DNA from 4 places in the Cohnella cellulosilytica genome. Region 4 is predicted to be linked to each of the others. Evidence: predicted binding sites of a transcription regulator. Region 4 holds the regulator's gene; each other region holds the start of a gene.

Evidence for each region. Region 4 encodes Rex, which represses fermentation and respiration genes when NADH is low (regulators of the CRP and FNR family bind a similar motif). Its sites were predicted from a motif close to TTGTGAAATATTTCACAA; they were not measured.
Region 1: the regulator Rex is predicted to act here: its motif matches at 1,853-1,870, upstream of ACFFT4_RS03885 (DUF1641 domain-containing protein).
Region 2: the regulator Rex is predicted to act here: its motif matches at 3,261-3,278, upstream of ACFFT4_RS05495 (cytochrome ubiquinol oxidase subunit I).
Region 3: the regulator Rex is predicted to act here: its motif matches at 3,498-3,515, upstream of ACFFT4_RS22655 (formate/nitrite transporter family protein).

What each region holds. Positions count from the first base shown of each region.
Region 1 is NZ_JBHMDN010000007.1:184,271-190,264, reverse strand. It holds gene ACFFT4_RS03900 (DEAD/DEAH box helicase) at 1-951, shown strand; gene ACFFT4_RS03895 (helix-turn-helix domain-containing protein) at 970-1,197, opposite strand; gene ACFFT4_RS03890 (LytTR family DNA-binding domain-containing protein) at 1,352-1,648, shown strand; gene ACFFT4_RS03885 (DUF1641 domain-containing protein) at 1,919-2,359, shown strand; gene ACFFT4_RS03880 (NAD(P)/FAD-dependent oxidoreductase) at 2,398-3,576, shown strand; tRNA gene ACFFT4_RS03875 (tRNA-His) at 4,731-4,805, shown strand; tRNA gene ACFFT4_RS03870 (tRNA-Gln) at 4,811-4,884, shown strand; tRNA gene ACFFT4_RS03865 (tRNA-Glu) at 4,967-5,043, shown strand; gene ACFFT4_RS03860 (ribonuclease H-like YkuK family protein) at 5,112-5,675, shown strand; gene ACFFT4_RS03855 (TROVE domain-containing protein) at 5,991-5,994, shown strand, end outside.
Region 2 is NZ_JBHMDN010000008.1:131,791-137,784, forward strand. It holds gene metE (5-methyltetrahydropteroyltriglutamate--homocysteine S-methyltransferase) at 1-918, shown strand, start outside; gene ACFFT4_RS05485 (PepSY-associated TM helix domain-containing protein) at 1,131-2,612, shown strand; gene ACFFT4_RS05490 (FixH family protein) at 2,633-3,124, shown strand; gene ACFFT4_RS05495 (cytochrome ubiquinol oxidase subunit I) at 3,404-4,816, shown strand; gene cydB (cytochrome d ubiquinol oxidase subunit II) at 4,803-5,816, shown strand; gene cydD (thiol reductant ABC exporter subunit CydD) at 5,816-5,994, shown strand, end outside.
Region 3 is NZ_JBHMDN010000033.1:32,341-38,334, reverse strand. It holds gene ACFFT4_RS22675 (AEC family transporter) at 1-400, opposite strand, end outside; gene ACFFT4_RS22670 (hypothetical protein) at 502-810, shown strand; gene ACFFT4_RS22665 (SGNH/GDSL hydrolase family protein) at 960-1,616, opposite strand; gene ACFFT4_RS22660 (L-lactate dehydrogenase) at 1,708-2,637, opposite strand; gene ACFFT4_RS22655 (formate/nitrite transporter family protein) at 2,658-3,437, opposite strand; gene ACFFT4_RS22650 (YwaF family protein) at 3,905-4,627, opposite strand; gene ACFFT4_RS22645 (response regulator transcription factor) at 4,885-5,544, opposite strand; gene ACFFT4_RS22640 (sensor histidine kinase) at 5,679-5,994, opposite strand, start outside.
Region 4 is NZ_JBHMDN010000012.1:278,409-284,402, reverse strand. It holds gene panC (pantoate--beta-alanine ligase) at 1-327, shown strand, start outside; gene panD (aspartate 1-decarboxylase) at 312-695, shown strand; gene ACFFT4_RS09635 (hypothetical protein) at 767-1,405, shown strand; gene ACFFT4_RS09630 (ATP-dependent DNA helicase DinG, 3'-5' exoribonuclease type) at 1,423-4,332, shown strand; gene ACFFT4_RS09625 (redox-sensing transcriptional repressor Rex) at 4,329-4,988, shown strand; gene ACFFT4_RS09620 (amidohydrolase) at 4,985-5,994, shown strand, end outside.

The DNA.
Region 1 (5,994 bases), on a different contig from region 4:
GTGCATAGGCGGGAGCTTATGGAACAGTGGAAAGAGCGGCTGCAAACCTTTTTGAGTATGCCTAAGGATGCTATTGGGTGGATTGGCGGCGGGAAAAATAAGCGGACGAATATTGTAGATATCGCCGTCATTCAAAGTTTGAACCGAAAAGGAGAAGTAAACTCGCTGATAGAGGAGTATGGACAGGTTATCGTCGACGAATGCCATCATTTATCCGCGTTTAGCTTCGAGCAAGTTTTATTGAAGTCAAAAGCGCGATATGTGTTTGGGCTGACGGCTACGCCAAAACGTCAAGACGGACAAGAGGCCATCGTCATGATGCAGTTAGGGCCTGTTCGTATTCGTGTGGATGCGAAAATGTTGACGGGATCGCGAAGATTTGCATTATCTGTAGTGCCGCGTTATACCGATTTCCGTCTGCCGTCCAACGTATTAAATCCGTCGATACAGGAAGTGTACCAATTTCTTGTAGAGGATGAAGCGCGCAATACGATGATTTTCGATGATCTTCTTCATTGCTTGGAGGAGAAAAGATCGCCGTTGCTGCTAGTAGAGCGAAGAGCACATGCGGAATATTTCGCAGAACGCTTGCGTCCATTTGCGAAGAACGTGATCGTATTGCAAGGCGGAATGGGGAAGAAGCAAAGAGACGCTATTCGTGCGAAGATAGCCAGTATTTCAGATGATGAAGAGAGAGTATTTATTGCGACCGGGAAGCTAATTGGTGAAGGTTTTGATGATTCCCGGTTGGACACATTGTTTCTCGTTCATCCGATTTCGTGGACCGGAACCTTGCAGCAATATGCCGGTCGGCTGCATCGTTCCCATGCGAATAAGCGTGAGGTCAAGATTTACGATTATATTGACCTTCAGGTACCGATGTTAATGAGCATGTACAAGAAACGAATTAAAGGTTATCGCAAAATGGGGTATAAGGGAGCGGAGTTGTGAAGCGCAACTGTTCGCTTACTATTCAAAATCCTCCACTTCAACAAAATCGATAATCTCCCGGATATCGTTGATGCCCAGGGCATCGGCGATTTTTTCGATATGAGAGAAGTTGATGTTAGCGCGTTTGCCGGTGGCTAGCTCGCTTAAGGCGGCGTGTCGAACATCAGATAAGCGTGAAAGCTCTCTTAGGGATATCTCGCGTTGTCGGATCAAAGCATGTATTTTGACGATTACTTTTTTGGCCATGGACCTCACTCCAACTTTAATATTGACTATACGCAAAAACGTACCATATAATGAATTTTGTTCCGGTACGCAATTGCGTAATCTTCATTTTGGAAATTAGAAATGAGGCCAGCCCATGATCCTACAAGTAATCGCCTCAAACGGAGAGCATCGGATGTTGGATGTAGCGGACATAGTATACTTGCAAACCGACGGTTACGGAGAAGTGCTGTTTTACACTTTTGATGGCAAGTATCGGGCGATAACTCGACTTGGGGAGTGGTCCGAATTATTGCGGGAGAAAGGTTTTTTGCAAATGGATCGAGGTACGGTCGTGAACATGCGGAAAATTATATCCTTGGATAGGGGCTTGCGTGTGATCAAAGTAGCGGTATCTGAGGGAGATGTGAATATTCCAGTATCGGAGAGGGCGCAGAAGCAGCTGCTGAAACATAAAACTGAAGGTTATTAACTTAGCGAAGTTAAACACGGGTGGAAAGTAAGCTTATCAAAAATTTTTCAATGATCAGGGAGATGAAATGCTTTAATTCCCCGGCTTCTTTGGGACGATTTCCAATGAAACGGCCCCCATACGAAAAAAAATATAAAATATAGCGAAAGATTCCACCGGATTACCTATACGAAATGTCATTAATGAGGTAAAATATAGGTATCAATGTGATTTAATTCACAATTTATGCTTAAATCAGGATTTATGACATCACCTAGGGGAGGAAACAGAATGTCCGAAGCAACTGTAGCGAGTGTCGAGCGGGAGACGGCCGTATCCGAAGCGGCTGCCAAGTTGGATGTACTGGATCAATTAATGAAACCGGAAGTGCAGCAGGCGATTACCGTCTTGGTGGATCAACTGCCGAAGTTGGCCGAGATGATGTCCGTGCTGACGAATATTTACGATGTCGCCCAGAAGGTGGCCGCGGATCGCGTGCTGATTCAGGATATCGTCGGCGGCATTCAGGAAGTCGCCAAGCCGCTGGGAGAGAAAGTGAAGGAATACGCGTCCGCGGCAATCGAAGCGAGCGACCGGGCGGAGAGCAGCAGCGAAACGATTGGCGTATTCGGCATGCTGAAGCTGCTGAAGGATCCGGAATTGCAAAAGATGCTTCGTTTCAGCCAGGCTTATCTGAACATCCTGGGCGAGAGAAAGCAAAGCCAGAACTAAGAAGAGACCCATACACAGGCGAGAACGGAGGACTATAGATGAGCAAAGAAATTTTGATTCTCGGGGGCGGTTACGGCGGCTTGCTTAGCGCCCTGTCCGCAAGAGCGCATTTGACGGTTGGCGAGGCGAACATTACGGTCGTTAACCGCGCGGGCACGCATCAGATTATTACGGAGCTGCATCGGCTGGCCGCGGGCAACGTGTCGGAGAAAGCGGTAGCTCTGCCCCTGGAGAAATTGTTAAAGGGCAAACAGGTCAATATCGCGGTAGGGGAAGTGCAAGCGATCGATGTCGAAGGCAAGAAGGTGGCGTTGACCAACGGAACCTCTTACCGCTACGACGCGCTGGTGCTTGCGATGGGAAGCGAAACGAACTATTTCGGCATTCCGGGACTGCAAGAGAATAGTCTGATCCTGAAATCGGTGTCGGATGCGAACCGTATTTTCGCCCATGTGAAGGAACGGATCAAAGCCTATGCCCAATCGAAAAATAAAGCGGACGCGACGTTCGTCATCGGAGGAGGCGGTCTGACCGGCGTGGAGCTGGTAGGCGAACTGGCCGACGAGCTGCCGGCTATCTGCCGCCAGAACGGCGTTGATTTCACGGATATTTCGCTTTATCTGGTCGAAGCGATGCCGACCATTCTGCCGATGTTCTCGCCGGAGCTCATTCAACGGGCCGTGACCAGCCTGGAGAAACGCGGCGTGGAATTCTTGACGAGCCTTCCGATCACCGAAGTGAAAGGCCAAACGGTTACCTTGAAGGACGGCCGCACGATCGACACGAACACGCTGGTCTGGACCGGCGGCGTACAAGGCAACTCGCTCGTCGCCAATTGCGGCATCGAAGTTAATCGCGGCCGCGCAACCGTCACCGAAGCGCTGCAATCCACGTCCCATCCCGACGTCTTTCTGGCGGGCGACTGCGCGGTCGTTTTCGGGCCGGAGGGCCGGCCTTATCCGCCGACCGCACAATTGGCTTGGCAGATGGGCGAGCTTGTCGGCGCCAATATCGCCGCGGCTTTCAAGGGCATGACAATGGACAGCTTCCAACCGGTATTCTCCGGTACGCTGGCCAGTCTTGGACGGAAAGACGGCATCGGCTCCGTCGGCGAGACGGGCATCGAGCTGCGCGGACTTCCGGCGTCCCTGATGAAAAAAGCGAGCAACGCCCGCTATTTGAGCCACATTAACGGACTGTTCACGCTTGCCTACTAGGGCGTGTATGCAAACCCGCTCAGGGGCATTTTTCACCGCCTTTTCGCCCCCTGCTGCGTCACTTTTGCTTGACGTACCCCCGGTACGCCTTCGCAAAAGTTCCTTGCATGGAACGAAAATTCGGCATAATCTGCTGTCCTCGGAGTATGCATACACGCCCTAGCACAAATCGCAGCACAAACGAAGCAGCCTCGATTCGGCATTTTGTCGGGTCGCGGCTGTTTTTGCATTTTCTCCAATGGTGAAAAAATCGGTCATTTTCCAGATTTGCCATACTTCCGCCCTGTTCGAGACCCCGATTATCAGGGAAAATCAGGTGGTGAAGCCGAGGCCGCAAGGCGGCGGATTCGCAGAGTTGCAGAGGCGCTCGGAAGGGTTACTTCGGCGGTGTAAATTGGTTCGAATCCAATCCGCGGTCATCGCATAAACATGCGGCGGATCGTGTGCTTCAAAAACCTTTCCAACCTTTTCCCTCTGCGATTTAAGAAAAAAATGGTTGACATGGTTAAAGATGAGATGTTAGGATTACCAACAAATCTTGAATCTGGAAAGGAGTGCGGGACCATGCAAGAGATGAATCGACTCGATTGGATTAACCAGCCGGCAGTCTATGCCGAACAGCTCCATGAGCAGTGGCTGGAGACGCATGAATTCCGCATTCCATTTCATAGAGGCCTTCTTTACAAGCGCAGAGGATCCGTTGCGGCTGGCCGGCTGTATGCTACAGCCTGACTCCGTTCGCGATCGCATACATAGCGTTCTTGTAAAGACTGCCGAGGCTGGCAGTCTTTTTCTATGGGGCACAAGCCTAAGCATAGGAGAAGACGGCGGCGACAGGGGTCTTTTTTTATACTTGATCCCTCCAAAGTACATATCGCAACAAAAACTCAGTTTGAAAGAGAGGCGAGTCCCATGAAAAACAATTTGTATCCATACGAACGGAATTGGCGTCAGCAGGATCATGAGATCGAAACAGAGGATAGCCGATTCGCGAGAGAAGGGCATCGATGGCCGGATTTCCGGCAGAGATGTCGCAGCTTCTCCTAAGCGGGAGCAATCTCGCGGCGCGATTCGAGCTATCCGGTTTCCGAATCCTTCTTTCCCGGTTTCAACGGGGGAGCGAGGCGGGGGACAACGGATAGCTTTTTATTTTGGAGACTATGGCGAAAGGGCGAACGCGGCGGTTTGTGACTCCGTTAGTACCAGTTCGAGTCTGGTTGGTCTCCCCAATTATTGCTCGGTAGCCAAGCGGCAAGGCAGATGACTTTGAATCATCGATCGCAGGTTCGATTCCTGCCCGGGCATCCATACATGGATAGGCGTTATCAGATAGGCTGCCGCGATTCGGCGGCCGACAGATCGGCGGGGAAGACCCGCTCCTGTCCTCCACGGCGTGGTGGTGAAAAGGAATAACACACGGGCCTTTCACGTCCGGATGTGCGGGTTCGAGTCCCGTCCACGTCTCCACTTTTATATGGAAAGGAAGAAGCCGACTTGCGTCACAGGTGACCCTCATGCAGAGAAGACAAATCCCTATGATCCACGAAACAACGTTCCGCAACGTCTCCGAAAAAGAGCTGACGATGGATGATGTGTTCGCCCGTATTCGCAGCTTTATGCTGGCCGATCCTCGCGCCGCCTATCAACTGATGATAGGCACGGACGCTCAGGTTCACGCCGGACATACGAAGTTTGTGACGTCCGTCGTTATTTTCCGGCCGGGCAGAGGCGCTTGGTTCTGCTATCGGCAGATCATTTTGCCGCGGGAAATCCGTTCGCTCCAGGAGAAGCTCAGTCTGGAGACGACGTTCAGCCAGGAAATTGCCTCGTATTTCGACGAGAGCAAACGCGCCGAGTTGGAGGATATTCTCCTGCCATACGTTTATCAGGGCACGGAGCTGAAGCTGTTCATCGACATTGACGCGGGTATGGATGCCAAGCGCAACCGGACCTCGGCGCTCGTCGCGGATTTGGTCGGACGGATCGAGGCAATGGGATTGTCGGCTCGGGTGAAACCGGAAGCGATCGCTGCTTCTTCCGTATCGAATCGATATACGAAGACTCCCTATCGGGGAAAGAAGTCTGCCGCCGCGACCTGATTTAGGGTGCGTTAACAGCAAGTATACTGTCGGTGGGAAACCAACAAATCTTCCCGTCGTCATACTTACGCCATGTTCGATCAGTCGGAAATAAGCGAAGATAGGAACATGAAACAGCGGCCGTGAGCACGGCAGATCAACCAAGCGCAGTTGAGGCGCTTGGAAAACACAGATGACCGGCGAGGCGCCGGGGAGGGCTACTTCGCCACTTAGCGCGCACCATTCGATTTGCCCGGGCTTTACGGCAGGTTCGAGTCCTGCAGTCCGCCTTTCCCGCCTTTTCCTCGCCGGCCCGTACTTAAGGAGGTTATAACCATGA
Region 2 (5,994 bases), on a different contig from region 4:
GAGCAGTACAATGCCTTTATTCGCGAACAAATCGATACCTGGGTGAAGCTGCAGGAAGAGATCGGGATCGACGTCTTCGTGCACGGCGAATTCGAGCGGACCGACATGGTCGAGTTCTTCGGCGAGAAGCTGGAGGGCTTCGCTTTCACGCAGAACGGATGGGTGCAGTCGTACGGCTCGCGCTGCGTGAAGCCGCCGGTCATTTACGGCGACGTTGCCTTCCATGAGGCCATGACGGTTCCGGAGACCGTGTATGCCCAATCGCGGACGAACCGTCCGGTGAAAGGCATGCTGACCGGGCCGATTACGATCATGAACTGGTCGTTCGTGCGAGACGATATCCCGCGCGAGCAGGTTGCCTATCAGTTGGCTTATGCGCTCAGACAGGAAGTCGAGGCGCTGGAGCAGGCGGGCATCGGTATGATTCAGGTCGACGAGCCGGCCGTGCGCGAAGGTCTGCCGCTGAAGGAAGCCGATCAGGCGGATTATCTGGCGTGGGCCGTTAAGGCGTTTAAGATTGCAACCAGCACCGTGCAGGATACGACGCAAATTCATACGCATATGTGCTATTGCGAATTCCATGACATGATCGACTCGATCGAGGCGATGGACGCCGACGTCATCTCGATTGAAACTTCCCGCAGCCACGGCGAGCTGATCTACAGCTTCGAGGAGAACACCTATAAGCTGGGTATCGGTCTTGGCGTGTACGATATCCACAGTCCTCGCGTACCGGACGTAGAGGAGATGACGGGGATGATCGACCGCGCGCTGCGCGTGCTCGACCCGAAGCTGTTCTGGATTAATCCGGACTGCGGTTTGAAAACGCGCGGCCGCGAAGAAACCGTCGCATCGCTTCGCAACATGGTCGAGGCTGCGCGGAACGCTCGGGAAAAATACAGCTTGGCCTTGAAGTAAAAGTCTTCAGAATGGAAGATCGCAATATCTCGGCGCGGAACGTCAGGTCAGCCGGTTTTACCGGCTGGCCTATTTGGGTTGCTGTTCGAGCTTTAACGCCGTCACCGCCGATCCGTTTATGATTTTCAAAAAAATTCACATAACGTACACAGCTTTCGCAAGATTATGGCCCCTATGAGCCATACAGTTCTCCCACGTATGTGACTATACTTTTGCTTGCATATTTCAAGTTTAGATCGGAGGAGCACTCATTGAGCGAATTGGCCAAAGCAATCCCCCCGCAAGAAAGCGATCCTTCCCAGGCAATCCAAACGCTGCAAGGAGGCAGGTCTTCCAAAGCGCCAAATGTAAGGCAAGCCGTTTTTCAGGCCGTATGGAGGTGGCATTTTTACGCCGGTATTATCTTTGCTCCATTTCTGATTGTTTTAGCGATCAGCGGCTCGGCTTATTTGTTCAAACCGCAAATCGAAGATTACCTTTACAGGGATTTCCTGACGGTAAGCCAAACGGGTCAGCATCCGATGTCTCCGGCGGAGGTGATTGCCAAGACCGAGAAAGGTTATCCGGGCGCGAAGGTTTCTTCCATTACGCTAATGAAAGCGCCGACTGACACGTATAGGCTTTCTGTCAGTCATTTTGGCACGCCGACAACCATGTATGCCGATCCTTATACCGGGAATATCAAAGGAGCGTTAAACGCTGACAAAACGTTCTCGGCTATCTTCAAGAAATTGCATAGCCAACTGCTTATCGAAGGAACCTGGACGAATCGTCTCGTTGAACTGGCGGCATGTTGGGCGTTGATCCTTGTTCTGACCGGGTTGATTTTGTGGTGGCCTCGCGGCAAAAAGAATATCTGGGGCACGGTATTGCCCCGGCTGAGCAAGCCGGGAAGCCGAATGTTCTGGCGCGATCTGCATGCCGTGCCGGCTTTTTGGATTTCGCTTGTGCTTGTCGTGATGATATTGTCAGGGCTGCCTTGGTCCGGCGTACTTGGTCCGCGGATCAGCGAATTGGCCGACTCCACCCGTACGAACGTTCCTCCTTATGCTTACAGCTTCGGCGCAAAACCGGAGTCGACTACGGTCGCGAAAGATATTGCCGAGGATCTCCCCTGGGCCGCGGAAAACTTGTCTGTGCCGGCGTCGTCCGCAAGCGGAGGATATGTGGCGCTGACCGTCAACGACGTTGCCGGTATTGCCGACAAGCTGGACGTCTTAAAGCCTTACACGATCACGCTCCCCCGCGGGGAAACCGGCGTATTCACCGTGTCGACTTCGCACGACAAGCCTGACACAAGCGCGACGCTGCATATCGATCAATACAGCGGCGCCGTGTTGACCGATGTGCGCTTCGCCGACTACGGCATTATGGGCAAATTGATCTCGTATGGCATCGCCTTTCATGAAGGTCATCTGTTCGGATTGGCCAACCAACTGCTCGGTCTGTTCGCCGCCTTGGGACTCGTGCTTGTCTCGATCAGTTCATATTTCATGTGGCGTAAACGCAAGCCCGACGGACTTGGCGCGCCGAACCGATCCAAAAACCGCAAGGTTTCGGTAGCCGTGCTGGTATTGATGGTTGTGTGCGGCGTCGTCATGCCGCTTGTCGGATTGTCGCTGATCGTCGTCGTGCTACTTGATTGGTTCGTCATTCGCAGAATCAAGACGCTGCGGCACTGGTTCTCAGCTTAAGAAGAGGGTGGGGGTAAGATATGAAGTTTCAATTTAAGTCTGTCCGCAATGGTCTGGCACTCGCCGTTCTTGCAATCGCCCTCGGAGGCTGTACATCGGACACGGAAGGAAGAGACGAACGCGGTTTCGCTCCCCATCTGACCGTCGACCTGAGCGCGCCGGCTCCGGCGGATGCCCAATCGGAAGTTTTGCTGTCCGTAGAGGTGAAGAAAAACGGGCAGCCGCTGCTTCAAGCAGATCAAGCGGAATTCGTCGTCTGGCCCGAAGACGATCCAGCGGGAGCGTTGACGGTCCCTGCGCGAGAACAAACGCCGGGCGTATACGCGGCGAATTATGTATTCGGAGCGGAAGGATTGTATATCGTGCAAAGCCGTATCGCTTCCGCCAATCTGGAGGCGATGCCGGCCAAACGAGTGGCCATCGGCGAGGAAGCCGTAGAGAGACTGTCGCAATTGGAGCATGCAGGCGATGAAGAGGTCGCCATACCGGAAGGCGGTCACCATGGTCATTGAGCGTGGATGCGGAGAGAATCGAGCTTAGAAGCTACCCCGACTCCGAGATGAAAACGCTGCTCGAAATTTTGCGGTACAACGCGGAACAATTGGGACTTATTTCTTAAGAACAACGATTTCTCGGAAGTTCACTTGATTGTAACTGTTTTCACATAGCTGTCTCCACCCTGTCACAGAACGCTCACGCGTCTCCCTCTTTCGGGCCATATACCGGACGATCCTTTTTCTTATAATAAGGAGAACTCCGGAGCCAGAAATAACGCGGGAGGAAGTGATGGAGTGGAAGTCGTCGAATTGGCCAGGCTTCAGTTTGCGCTGACCACCATTTTTCATTTTGTGTTCGTTCCCATATCCATCGGTCTTTCATTGATCGTGGCGATTATGGAGACGCTGTACGTCGTGAAAAGGGATGAAAGATTCAAGCGTCTGACAAAGTTTTGGGGGACGTTCCTGCTTATCAACTTTGCCGTGGGCATCGTGACGGGCATTTTGCAGGAATTTCAGTTCGGGATGAATTGGTCTGATTTTTCGCGCTTTGTGGGCGATGTGTTCGGAGCTCCTCTGGCAATCGAAGCTCTGCTCGCATTTTTTCTGGAATCGACCTTTATCGGGCTTTGGGTGTTCGGCTGGGAGCGCCTCTCCAAAGGTTTACATCTGGCTTGCATGTGGCTCGTTGCAATCGGTACGATGCTGTCCGCGCTGTGGATTCTGGCGGCGAATTCGTTTATGCAGCGTCCGGTGGGCTTTGCGATCCGCAACGGGAGAGCGGAAATGACCGATCTGGCTGCGCTGCTTACCAACGGCCAGCTATTATGGGAATTTCCGCATACGCTGTTTGCCGCATTTGCGACGGGCGCGTTCCTGGTCGCCGGAATCAGCGCCTGGAAGCTGTTGCGAAGAGAAGAGACGGATTTCTTCAAGACGTCGCTCCGAATCGGGCTGATCGTGGGCGCGGTGTCCTCGCTGGCGATCGCGCAGTTCGGGCATGGTCAGGCGCAGTACTTGGTGGACACGCAGCCAATGAAGATGGCGGCCAGCGAAGGCTTGTGGGAGAGAAGCGCGGACCCGGCTCCATGGACCGTATTCGCGGCAATCGATAACGAAGCCCAAGAGAATCGTTGGGAACTCAAGGTCCCCTATTTGTTGAGCTTCCTGTCGTACAGTCGGTTCGACGGTTCCGTGCCGGGCATGAAGGAATTGCAAGCGGAATATGAACAAGTTTACGGACCGGGCAACTATATCCCCCCCGTGAAGACCACATTCTGGAGTTTCCGGATCATGGTGAGCGCGGGAAGCGGCATGATCCTGCTCAGTCTTTACGGGCTGTATCTCATGCTGCGCCGCAAAGCGGGCCAGCTTCCGAAAGTTTATCTGTTTCTGATGGTGGCGGGAATATCGCTGCCCTTCATCGGAAACACCGCGGGCTGGATCATGACGGAGATCGGAAGACAGCCCTGGACCGTATTTGGATTGCTTCGCACGGAGCAATCGGTTTCGCCCGGCGTAAGCGCTGGGCAGGTCGGATTTTCGCTGGTCGCTTTTACCGCTATCTATATCCTTCTGCTGGGACTGGCGGCTTGGCTGTTTTATCGTACTGCCCGCAAGGGACCCGAGTCGGCAGAGCGTTCCGGTGAAGAAACGATTTTCGATCCTTATCGAAGGGAAGGGGGACAAGAGCATGTCGTTCAATGAAATATGGTTTCTGCTGATCGCCGTGCTTTTTACCGGTTTTTTCTTTCTTGAGGGATTCGATTTCGGAGTGGGCATGGCTGTTCGTCGGATCGCGGACAACGACCTTGAGCGCCGCACCGTCATTCATACAATCGGTCCGTTCTGGGACGCCAACGAGGTGTGGCTCATTACGGCGGCCGGAGCGATGTTCGCGGCATTTCCCCATTGGTATGCGACTCTGTTCAGCGGCTATTATTCGCTGTTGGTTCTCGTACTGCTTGCGCTCATTTGTCGCGGCGTCGCTTTCGAATTCAGAGGCAAGGCGGAGGGAGAAGGCTGGAGGAAGCTATGGGACGCGGCGATCTGGATCGGCAGCTTCGTTCCGCCCTTGCTTCTCGGCGTTCTGTTTGCCGGCACGCTGAAAGGCGTTCCTATCGGAAGAGACATGGAGATGAACGCGCGGCTGGTCGATATTTTCAACGGTTATTCTCTGCTTGGCGGCGCGGTTGTCGTCGGCTTATGCTGGCTTCACGGGCTGGTTTTTCTTTCTCTCCGCACTTCAGGGAAGCTGAGGGAGCGAGCCCGGACGAAGGCGCTGCGCTGGCTTCCCTGGCAGGCTGCGCTGTTGTCCGGCTTTGCCGTCTTGACCGTCTATTCCACGGATCTGGCGGCAAGGCGCGAACTTTGGCTCATTCTCGCCCTTGTTCTGGGGGCAGCATCCGTTCTGCTTGCAGGCTTCTTTCTGCGTCGCGGTCGCGAGGGTTGGGGGTTCGTCATGACGGGCTTCCAAATTGTACTGCTCTTTGCGACTTTGTTTATCGGACTTTTTCCGCGTCTCATGGTCAGCTCCATGGCGGATGAATTCGCTTTGACGGTCTTTAACGCCGCTTCAGGAGAATATACGCTGCGCGCCATGACAGTCGTTGCTGTCGTTCTGCTTCCTTTCGTCGTGGGATATCAGGCGTGGAGTTACTTTGTTTTCCATAAGCGAATTACGAACCGCGACCATCTGGAATACTGATGGACAGAAACTGGTTTGCGCTTTCAGGCTTCAGACGGCTTGCGCTCAAGCTGACGGCCGTTTCCGCGTTCCATGCGGGAGCGGTTGTAGCGCAAGCGTTGTTCCTGGCAAAAGCGATTTCGCTCTTGTTCGCAGGAAGTCCTATTCGGGATGCTCTAGGTTCACTGTTGTTGTTCGT
Region 3 (5,994 bases), on a different contig from region 4:
TCATGATGATGATCTGAACCGACAGCGTGTACGTATTGCCGGCGAATGCCAGCTGATTGATGGGGATACCGTAGTTGGCGCTGTTGTAAAACAATACGCTGTTCCTCATCGCCGCGCGCATGCCGCCCTTGTACCCGCGCAGCCTCACGACGACTTCCAGCACCGCGTATTGCAGCAGCATGAACAGCAAGAAAAACAGCAGCACCTGTCCGAACATCTGTACCGAAATCGCCGTTCCGTACAGCAGCTCGAACATGATCGCCGGGGAAAACAAATAAAAGTTCAATTTCGACAGCGTCTTGATATCGAGCTTGAAAATGCGATGCAGCAAAATTCCCAAACCGATGACGAGCGACAAAGGAAGTACGTTGTTCCATAAAATGTGCAAAAAAATGTCCATATGGCCGATCAGCCTCTCCGTCTCGCAAACCGCCGAATGCACTTCGACATGTTATACTGGTATGATTAGACAAGACTAACACGGACAGGGGATGAAGTGAAGTGGCTTTCGGTATCGACAGGGCGGAATTGAACGCGTGGAAGGCCGCCGTCTCCCGGGGAGAAACCGCCTTTCTTACGCATTACTGGTACGATCCAAGGTTCCCGCAATTCCGCACCGTAACGAAAGTCGGCAACGCCGATTACGACAAGCTTGCCGCCTGGTGCAAGGCCAACGACCTGAACCCGAAATATATCCACGCCCGCTCTTCCTTCCCTCATTTCGACCTGTTGGGAAGGAAGCAGCAGGAAATTTTGCTCAAGGAAAACCTTCACCATCATCTCGAGCGGTTCAGACTGAACCCGCTTTGAGAAGCCCCTCTCCTGGACGGAACGCAAGCGAAAAACGGCGAACGAATCCCGTCCGCGCCATCTCCGGCTCGAATTCCGCAAGCAAGGGGGGCTATCCCCCAGGCCGGCGGGTTAGCCGGCCTGGGGAACGCCCCCTTGTCTCCTGCGGATTACTTCTTATTCCAATCGAAATCTACGGCCTTCAGGAAAGCTCTCGCCAGCACGGCGTGTCCCGCCTGTGTCGGATGCACGCGATCCCAGGCCAGCGTCGCCGAATACAGCTCCTTCAGCACGGCGTCGAAAGCGGCCTGCGTGTCGACGAACAACGCGCCGCTCTCCTCCGCCACCCGCTTCACGATCGCGCCGTATTGGTCCATCGTCGCGCGCATCGCGTCCTGCTTGTTGCTCTCCAAATAAAACGGCGTCATCAGCACAAGCTGGCCCACATGCGGCTTCGTCCGCACGACCAGCGCGCGGAGCGTAGACTCGTAACGGTCCGGATAGACGTGCCCTTCCGGAATAAACGGAGTGTCGTACTGCCGCCACACGTCGTTCGTGCCGATCATGATCGACAGCCAGTCCGGGTTCTGGTCGAGCACGTCTTCCTGCCATCTATTTTCCAAATCGACAACGGTGTTGCCGCCAAGCCCCTTGTTGACGACGCGTATGCCAAGCTCCGGATATACCGCCTGCAGGAAGGCGTCGACCAGAGAGACGTACCCTTTCCCCAGCGCTCCGAACAGCCCTTCGCCGGCAGGCCTGGCCCGGTCGCAATCCGTAATCGAATCCCCGATGAATAACAGCTTCTGACCCTTTTGCAATTTCATCGTCGCAGTCTCTCCCCGTCGGTTTCCAAAATGTACAACCCTGGCGCCAAACAATTCCCATTGTACAACGGAAACCGCGGGAAGAACAGACTTAGATCGAAGAGATCGACGAGATCAATCCTTTCAGCTTGTCGGCCGAACGGTGCAGCAGTTCCTTCTCCTGTTCCGTGATCGGGATGTCCATGACCTCGCGGACGCCGGTCCGATCCACGACGCACGGCACGCCGAGGAACACGTTGGATACCCCGTGGTAATCCTGCAGCAGCGTCGAGACGTTGAGCACGGCGCCTTCGTCGCGCAGAATCGCGGTGACGATCCGATCGAGGGCCAGTGCGATCGCGTAATAAGTCGCTCCCTTGGCGCTGATGATCTGGTAAGCCGCGTCGCGCGTGTTCAGAAAGATTTCGTCCCGCTCTTCGGCGGTCAGCTTCACTTCCGCTCCGGCCACGTTCGCGAGGCTCCACAGCGGAAGCTCGGAATCTCCGTGCTCGCCGATAATATGCCCATGAACGCTGCGCGGATCGATGCTCAGCTTGTCGCCGATCAAGTAGCGGAACCGGGCGCTGTCGAGCAGCGTGCCCGAGCCGATGACCCGGTGGACCGGCCAAGCGGACTTCTTCCAGGAAAAGTAGCTCATAATGTCAACCGGGTTCGAAGCGATCAGCAGAATGCCGTGGGAATTGACCTTCATCACCCTCGAAACGATGCTGTCGAAGATCGCGACGTTGCGCTTAAGCAGATCGACCCGCGTCTCCCCGTCGCGCTGGGCCGCCCCCGCCGTGATGATGATAATATCCGCTTCGCGGCAGTCCTCGTACGTGCCCGCCCATACTTTGGCGCCGCCGAGGAACGGCATGCCATGGTTCATATCCAGCGCGTCTCCGACAGCCTTCTCGTGGTTGGCGTCGATCAGCACGAGCTCGTCCATCCGATTTCTTAACAGCAGCGTATACGCGGTTGTCGATCCGACCGCTCCCGCTCCGATAATAACCACTCTTGTTTTTTTCGCGTTTGTCGTCATATGGCCAGCCTCCGATATTTCTATTCTTCCATAAAGGGTTTGTTAACGTAGTAGTACATGTAGCCGAGCAGCAGCCCGCCTCCGATGAGATTGCCCAGCGTTACCGGAATCAGGTTGTGCGCGACGCCGGCCCAGGTGATCGTTCCCGGATGGTTCAGAACGAGCGCGATCGCGAACGTGCACATGTTGGCAATGCTGTGTTCGTAGCCCGAGATGAAGAAGCAGAAGACGAACAGCATCATCGCGAACATTTTCGCCCCGTCCGACTTCATGAACATCGGCACGAAAAACGCCAGGCAGACGAGCCAGTTACACAGAATTCCCCGAAAAAACAGCTCCATTGCCGGAGCGTGCATCTTTTTCTCGACGACGCTGAGCAGAAAGCCGTTAACCGACGATTCCTCGAACAGCCCCGTCGTGTAGATGAGCAGGGCGAACGCCGCCGCTCCCAGAATGTTGCCCGCGTAGCTGACGATCCATAACCTTACCGTCCTCGTCCAGCTCATTTTGCGGCGCAGCGCCGCGTAGCTGTAATAGAACGTGTTGCCGGTAAACAAATCTCCCCCGCCGTAGGAGATCAGAATGATCGCGCAGCCGAACGTGGCGGCCGCCGCCGGATAAGTCATCGGGGACTGCACGTTGTAAAAATAGCTGCCCGTCTTGAAGGCGACGATAACGCCGAAGCCGATGAACATGCTGGCCAGCATGGAACGCGCGATGTAGCGAAGCAAGCTCTGTTCGTAGATTCGGGATTTTTTCAAAGCCAATTGTTCAACTTTCTGCAGCGCCTCCGTCTCCACGGACGTCCCCTCCTGTCGCCTTGCCGTAGTAGAAAACTTACCACATTCCTTTCCCTTTGAATGTAACAGGATTCACATTTTCGCTTCGTCGGGCTTGGATTCCGGGGCGAGATCGGGTTCCGGCTTGTTGGAGGCGGCTTCCAATTCGTTCGATGCGGCTTCCAGCTCGTTCGATGCGGCTTCCGGCACGTTAAGCGCGGCTTCTGGCTCCCCGCAAGTCCCCCGCGGCCCCCTCCGAGAAATGCCGCGAACCTAGAAAATGCTGCGAATAACATTCGACGGAAGCTTGTCGGTTTCCTTCATGCAATGAGAACTCTACTCCCCTTGTGGATACGGAGAAAGCCTTCCGCAATGTGCTGCGGATTCGACTGACCCGCTGCGGTTTCCTCCAGGAATGCGAATCCTATTCCATCTGCGGGACGAAGCGGCTCCCTGCCGCGAAAAAAAATCGCTTGGGCGCCTTCCGGTTACCGGGGACGGGACGCTTGGGCGGAGTCGGTACGAAGCGCGCGGTCGACCAGCCTGACGATGCCGAGCATCAGGAAGCACAGCGCGAGCGCAACCAGTTCGAGTTCAAGCAAATACCACGGCCAAGGGGCCAGCAGATCGAGCAGGGACGCCGTGCTCGGCTTGCGGGCCAGAAACATAAAGTTGGTGCCGGCGAGCGCGTTCGTAACAGCGGCGGGAACCGCAATGACATGCAGCCAGCCGAGCGCCCGGAAAACCGAGGCCGTTGTTGGACGGTAGCCTTCGATCGCGGTCAGGAACACGCTCGCTCCAATAATCGCGCCATGCGCAATAAAGAAATGAAAATAGCGAAATTCCGGATATCCCGCGTCCAGATTGGGCGTGAGCAGCGCTTGCAGCGCGCCGACGATGCCAAGGAAAAACGTCACCTCATACAGCTTGCGGCTGCGCGTGAGCAGCACGATCGCCGACAGCCACATCATGACGCTGCAGAGCTGAAAGGGCAAGGAATACAGGCCCCAATTGTCCGTCATTCCGTACCACACTTGCAGCGACAGCTCGCAGCCGACGAGCGTCGCGACAAGGATATGCCTGACACGGCGATTCGCGCGAGGGGTTCGCAGCCGCTTGCGAAACAGCACGATCCCGACGACGATCGCCGCCGCCATCGCCACCCCCAGCGCGTGCGCCGCCGAGAAAGGTTCGAAACCCGCTGTCGCCATATTCGTTCATCCTCCCCATTTTCGTAGGCTTTATTTGGAAATTGTGCGTTACTTCCGCTAACTTCATTCTAGAAAATCGGCGCGCAAAAAAAAGTACCAACTTCTCTTGGTACCTCGTCGCCGCCCCGGAGTTCAGTCGCTCTTGGGAAATCAGTAAAGTATGTTGCTTGAGGGAATGCTCCGGGAGTGCAGGTGGATTAAACGTCGCTAGCACATGGGACGACCCTATTGGGCGGAAGTTCGTCGGGCTGGCAGCTTTAAAATAACCCCTTTTCCTTCGCCTCGCGGGCGGCTTCTTTGGAGCCTTTGGAGCCGAGCTTTTTTAGGATGTGGTTGACGTGGTTTTTGATCGTGCGAATCGACAGGACGAGGCGGCTTGCGATCTCCGTCTGGGTGTAGCCTTTGTCGATCAGCTTCAGCAGCTCCAGCTCGGAGGGCGTGATCAGGTCCTGCATTTTTTTCTTTTCGAACTCGCGCTCGAGCTGTTTCAGCCTCCGGAACTCCTCGCGCATCCGTTCGGCCGCCGCCGGACTGATCGGGGATTCCCTTCTTGCCGCGGCGCGAACCGCGTCAGGAAGCGACTCAAAGTCGCTTTTGATCTGATAGTCGATCGCTCCCGCCTGGAAGGAACGGAAGATCAGCTCCTTTTCCTCCATCGAGGTGAGCATAACGACGCGGGCTCTCGCAGCCGCCGCTACCTCCTCCGCCAACCGAACGCCTTCAGGCTCGCCGTGCAGCATAATGTCCATCAGCACCACATCCGCCGCAAAACGCCCCGAAGCCAGTTCCTCCCGCAACACCCCAGGCTCGTCAGTCGCGAATGTAACCTCAATATCCGATTGGCCGTCCAAATAAGCGCGCAGGCCGCGAAGCCAATCCTTGTCGTCCTCGACGATTCCGACTTTGATAAGTTCCATCCACATAGCATCTCCTTCCTTATCGACAGCGGACTATAGCCTGAGCGAACGGGACAGCCAGCTTCATCGCGGGCTGCCGGCGTCCCTTCCAGCGATCTCCTGATCGGACGGGATAGCCTGAGCGAACGGGATAGCTAGCTTTCCTCCCGAGCCGCAGGCGCCCCATCCGCCGGTTTACTGACCGGACGGGATAGCGGCAAATGCGGCGATTTAACCGCCCCAACGCTCCTTTTCGGAAACGCCATGTACACGCTCGTACCTGAGCCCGGCCGGCTGCCCAGATGCAGAGAGCCTCCGTGCTTGCGCATGACATGATAGGCGTACGGCAGCCCGAGACCGAACCCGCCGGCCCCGCCTTTTGTCGTATAAAACGGCTCCAACGCCTGAGCAGCCTGATCCTTGCTCATCCCCGGTCCCGTGTCCCGCACCTCCAGCGTCAGCTCCCGCTTG
Region 4 (5,994 bases):
TACTTAAGCGCGGAAGAGAGGGAGCAGGCGCTGTCGCTGTCGCGCTCGCTTGCCCAAGTTCCGGCATGGATCGCGGAAGGCGTCTCCGCATCGGAGCTGTCCGAGCGGCTGCGGCGGGAGATCGGACGTTCTCCGCTGGCCCAGATCGAGTATGCCGAAGCGCTGACGTACCCCGACCTGCTGCCCCCGGACGGCGGAGCGCCTCTGCGAGGCGTCGAAGGCCAGCTGCTGGTCGCGCTCGCCGTCCGGTTTGGCAGCACCCGCCTGATCGACAATCGGCTGTTAAATCCCAAGGAAGCAGGTGTTGAAGCATGTTCCGCCAAATGATGAAAGCGAAAATCCATCGCGCGACGGTGACCGAAGCCAATTTAAATTATGTAGGGAGCGTAACCATCGACCAGGATTTGATGGAGCTTGTGGACATCCTGCCCGACGAGAAGGTGCAGATCGTCAACAACAACAACGGAGCCAGGTTTGAAACTTACGTTATTCCGGGTCCTCGCGGCTCGGGCGTCATCTGCCTGAACGGGGCCGCGGCCAGGCTCGTGCAGCCGGGCGACCAGGTCATCATCATCAATTACGGACTGTTCTCGGACGAGGAGGCGCGCCGCCACCATCCGCGGGTCGCCATTATGGACGAACGCAACCGCGTTGTTAAATTGTTGGCGGAGGAGCCGCATTCGACCGTTTTGTAACGCGTATGAAACACCCCCTCGGAACACAGAATGAGCATACAGTATCGCTTTGCGACCAAGGGGGAACGAACATGATCCAGCAATGGTTCGAGACGATGAACGACGTGCTCGACGATCTTATTTTACGTTATCCGCAAGCCTCCGCCGAAGAAAAAATCGCTTGCCGGCAACAATGGGACATGCTCAAATCGCTAAGTGATGATATTATTGAGTTATGGCTTCAGTTCGAGGACAAAATGGGCGGCTTCCGCGATCTTCAGCAGCAGCCCGATCTCGTCGTTCAGGAACCGCAGCGGCTGCTCGATTCGTTCGTCAAGGGCCAGGGCTACTTCAAGCTGCAGATGTTCAAGCAGGCCTCCGATCAGTTGGAGCAGACGATTGCCGCCTATCCGGATTTTCTGTGCGCACGGTTGTTCCTGGCGATGTCGCTTATGCATTTGACCCGTTGGAACGAAGCGCAGCGGCACTTCCAGTTGATCGCGGCGATGACCGAGGAGAAGCGGCTGCAGGCGATCGCCTTTAACGCGCTGGGCTGCATTCAGGCCATCTATGCCCATCTGGACAAAGCTCGAACTTATTTCCATAAAGCGCTGGAAGCCGATCCCGGCTTTGCCGATCCGCGGCTTAATCTCCAGTCGGTCAGTCAAGGCAATACCCAAATTCAATTGCAGTTCGGCAGCGCGGAGCTGCAGTCGCTCGTGCAGGCGTGACGGAAAGGAAGTCTGGAATGAAATTTGCCGTGCTCGATTTCGAAACGACGGGCATGTCGTCCGATAAAGATGAAATTATCCAAGCGGGACTCGCCGTCGTGGACGAGGCGGGTACCGTTTGTTCTACGTATGCAAGCTTCGTTCGGCCTTCCAAACCGATCCCCCAGGAGATTACCCGCCTTACCGGTATCGCCGATAAGGACGTCGCGGAAGCGCCGGAGCTGGAGGATATGCTGAGCGAGATCGTCCCCCTGCTTCAGGACGCCGTGCTCGTCGGACATAATGTGGGCTTCGATGCCCATTTCCTGCAGGCCGCTCTGGATCGGGGCGGCTATTTGCCTTTCGCCGGGCGGATGCTCGACACCGTCGATCTGGCCCGCATCGTTTTCCCGACGCAGCCCTCGTACGCTCTGACCTCGTTGACCCAGGCGCTGGACATTGTCCACGAACGGCCGCATCAGGCCGACAGCGACGCGGTCGCCACGGCGCAGCTGTTCCTGCTCTGCCGCGACAAGCTGAGAACGCTGCCGATGTTTACGCTTCAGCGTCTGCATGCGATGTTCGATTCCGACCGGTACGATCTCGGTTGGCTGATCGCCGACGCGGTCGCCTGGAGGGAGACGCAGCCGCCTCTGCCGGAAGACGGAATCCATCATTTCCGCCAGTTCGCGATGAACGTCGGGGATTGGAGCGACGAGGCGAACGTTTCCGGCGAAGAGGAATCTCCGTCCTCCGCCGATTGGCCCGACATGGATTTCGAGCGTTATTTGGAAACGGTGCGCAGCGGCTTGCAGACGATATTCCCCGGCTACGAGTCCCGCGAGGGCCAGGACATTATGTTCCGCGAAGTGCGCGAGGCGCTGCAGGACGATTCCCATCTGCTCGTGGAAGCGGGAACGGGCACCGGCAAGTCGCTCGGTTATTTGCTTCCCGCTCTCTATTATGGGCGGAAAGAAGAGAAAAAAATCGTCGTCAGCACGCATACGATCCAGCTTCAGGAGCAGCTGCGCGAACGGGATCTGCCGCTGCTTCAGCAGGTGCTTCCGATGTCTTTCAAGGCGTCGGTATTCAAAGGCAGAAGCAACTATTTATGCCTGCGCAAGTTCGAGAGCCGGCAGCAGATTCCCGAGCACGCGCTCGGCAAGGAGGAGGCCGTCTCCCGGGCGGGCATGACCGTATGGCTCGGCGAGACGACCCGCGGCGAATCGGAGGAACTGAACGTCGGGGGCCGGGGCCGCGAGGAATGGGCGGCCGTCGCCAGCGACGCGGCCTCCTGCCTGAACCGGGCGTGCCCCTGGTTCAGAAGATGCTTCTACCATCGGGCGCGCAACGAAGCGGGCAAAGCGGATTTGATCATTACGAACCATGCCCTGCTGTTCACCGACATGAGAGCCGAGCATCGTCTGCTGCCGGCCTACGATCGGCTGATCGTTGACGAGGCGCACCATTTGGAGGAAGTGGCCAGCAGTCACCTCGGCCAGAAGACGTCCTATTCCTCTCTGATGATTCCGCTTCAGCGGCTGTGGAAGGACGCTCGCACGGGATTGCTTCCGCAGCTGATCGGCTCCGTTGGGGAGATGCCTTCCGATTACGCCGGAGCGTGGACGGAGAAGCTCGAACTGCTTCTGCCCAAGGCACCGGAAATTCGCGACGCCTGGGAACGCTGGATGGAGGCGCTGTTCGCGATGCTTGCCGCCAACGCACCGGCCGACGAAACCGGGAGCTTCACGCTGCGAATCAAGCCAACCGATCTTCCTGCGCAATGGGAGGCGCTCAGCGTGGACGGCAACAACGTCATCCAGCTGCTGTCGGACCTGATTCGCCCCCTGGAGAAGCTGACGGTCGAAATCCGCGAGGAAACGGACGAGTTGACCGTGCAGGGCCTGTTGACCGACCTCGGAGGCGTATTGAAGGACCTGTCCAACATTCGCGCCGATACGCAGTCGTTCGTGACGCTGGGGCGGCCCGAGTTCGTCTATTGGGCGGAGGGGCACTCTCAGTACCGCAACCGTTCCGTCAGCGTCTACGGGGCGCCTGCGGACGTCAGCGGGCTGCTTAAGGAAGGCATGTTCGACAAGAAGGCGAGCGTCGTCATGACCTCGGCGACTCTGACGATCGACAAGTCGTTCAAATACGTGACCGAGCAGCTCGGCCTGGGAGACGCGGAGCAGCGCGGCCGCCTCAAGACGGCGATGCTGCCGTCCCCGTTCCGCTATCGCGAGCAGGCGCTCGTGCTGATTCCGCGGGATTTTCCGGGGATCAAGGGCAGGGACGGCGAAGCGGCGTTCGTCGAGGCGCTGATCGGTTCGCTGCGGGACGCCGCGATAACGGTAGGCGGCAGAATGCTCGTCCTGTTTACCTCCTACCGCATGCTGAGGCACGTTCACGGCCCGCTCAAGGACAGTCTTGAGCCGGTCGGAATTCAGGTGCTCGGCCAAGGGGTGGACGACGGCAGCAGAAGCCGGCTGACCCAGCAATTCATGAAACGGCCGGCTTCGGTGCTGCTCGGGACAAGCAGCTTCTGGGAAGGCATCGATCTGCCCGGAGACGCGCTGACCTGCCTGGCGATCGTCCGGTTGCCGTTCCAGCCTCCCAACCATCCGGTGGCCGAGGCGAAGTCCGAGAAGCTTCAGGCCGAGAAGCAGAACCCGTTCATGAAGCTGTCGCTGCCGCAGGCGGTCATCAAATTCAAGCAGGGCTTCGGCCGTCTCGTCAGAACGGCCAACGACAAGGGTATCGTTATTCTGTACGATACGAGAGTCATCGACACGAATTACGGAAAATATTTTCTATACTCGCTGCCGGGACCGAAAATGGAACATCTGCCGCTGGCGGGCATGACGTCGAGAATCAAATCGTGGTTGAATCCGGAAGCCGACGGCGACAATAACGCGGCCGCCGCGCAAGAGAGAGGGGACATGCGATGAAGCCGATCAAAATATCCGAAGCCGTCGTCAGAAGGCTGCCGATTTATTTGCGCTACTTAAACGAACTTAGTCTCAGCGGTATTCAAACCGTATCTTCGCAGGATCTCGGAGAGAAGCTGGACCTGAACCCGGCGCAGATCCGCAAGGATCTCGCTTACTTCGGCGAATTCGGCCGCAAAGGGGTCGGCTACAACGTCGATTACCTGATCGAGAAAATCCGCCAGATTTTGAAGCTGGACAAGACGATGAACGTCGCTCTGGTCGGAACGGGCAACCTGGGACGTGCGCTGTGCAACTACAACATGTATATCAAGGACAATATGAAGATCGTCGCCGTGTTCGACGCGGACGTAAGCAAGTCCGGAACCTCGATCAATCATCTGAAGGTCCAGCCGATGCAGGAGCTGTCGGAGACGGTGCGCAAGCTCGATATTGCCGTGGGGATCATTACGGTGCCCGCCGGCGAGGCGCAGAACGTCGCCGACCGGTTCGTCGCGGCAGGCATCCGCGGGCTGCTCAATTTTGCGCCCGTCGTATTGAAGGCGGCTCCGGGTGTGCGCATCCATAACGCCGATTTTACCGCCGAGCTGCTCAGCTTGGCCTATTACATGGATCACCAAAACGAGGAAGAGCCGGAAAGGGACGTGGAGCAATGACGCGGCTGTTGATCAAGCAGGGCACGTTTGTAACCATAGATGAGAATTTGCCGGAGTTTCAAGGCTGGCTGGCTGTAGAAAATGGAAAAATCGCCGCGATGGGCGAAGGGGAAGCGCCGCAGGAGGAGACGGCCCGGGCGACCGAGACGGTGGACGGGAAAGGGCTATTGTTCATGCCCGGCCTTGTCAATACGCACGGCCATGCGGCGATGACGCTGCTGCGCGGAATGGCCGACGATCTGGTGCTGCAGGATTGGCTGCAAAACCATATGTGGCCGACCGAGGCGAAGTTTACCGGAGACGACGTCTACTGGGGCTCGGCGCTGGCTGCCGTCGAAATGATCAAGAGCGGAACGACGACCTTCGTCGACATGTACGATCATTCGCGGCGAGTCGCCGAGATGACGGAAGCCTCCGGGCTAAGAGCGAGTCTGGCCAGGGGCGTCATCGGCCTGTGCTCGGAGGAGGAGCAGAAAGCGAAGCTGGAGGACGCGATTCGCTTCGCGCGGGAATGGCACGGCCAGGCGGACGACCGGATTCGCGTGATGATTTCGCCGCACGCTCCGTACACCTGTCCCCCCGACTTTATTTTGAAGTTTGTGGAAGCGGCGCGCGAGCTGAATGTGCCGCTGCATACGCATATGTCCGAGACGCTTGCCGAGGTCGAGCAGAACGTGCGCGATTACGGCTGCCGTCCGGTCGAGCATCTGGACCGTCTCGGCGTGTTCGGCGGACCGGCGCTGGTCGCTCATGCGGTTCATCTGAACGACGAGGAAATCGCTTTGCTGGCCGAGCGGAAAGTGGCCGTATCCCATAATCCGATCAGCAACCTGAAGCTGGCGAGCGGCGTAGCCCGCGTGCCCGATTTGCTTAAGGCGGGCGTCACGGTGTCGCTCGGAACGGACGGCGCGGCGAGCAACAACAACCTCGACCTATTCCAGGAGATGACGACCGCGGCGCTGCTGCACAAGGGCGTAAGCGGCGATCCGACCGCCGTTCCGGCGAC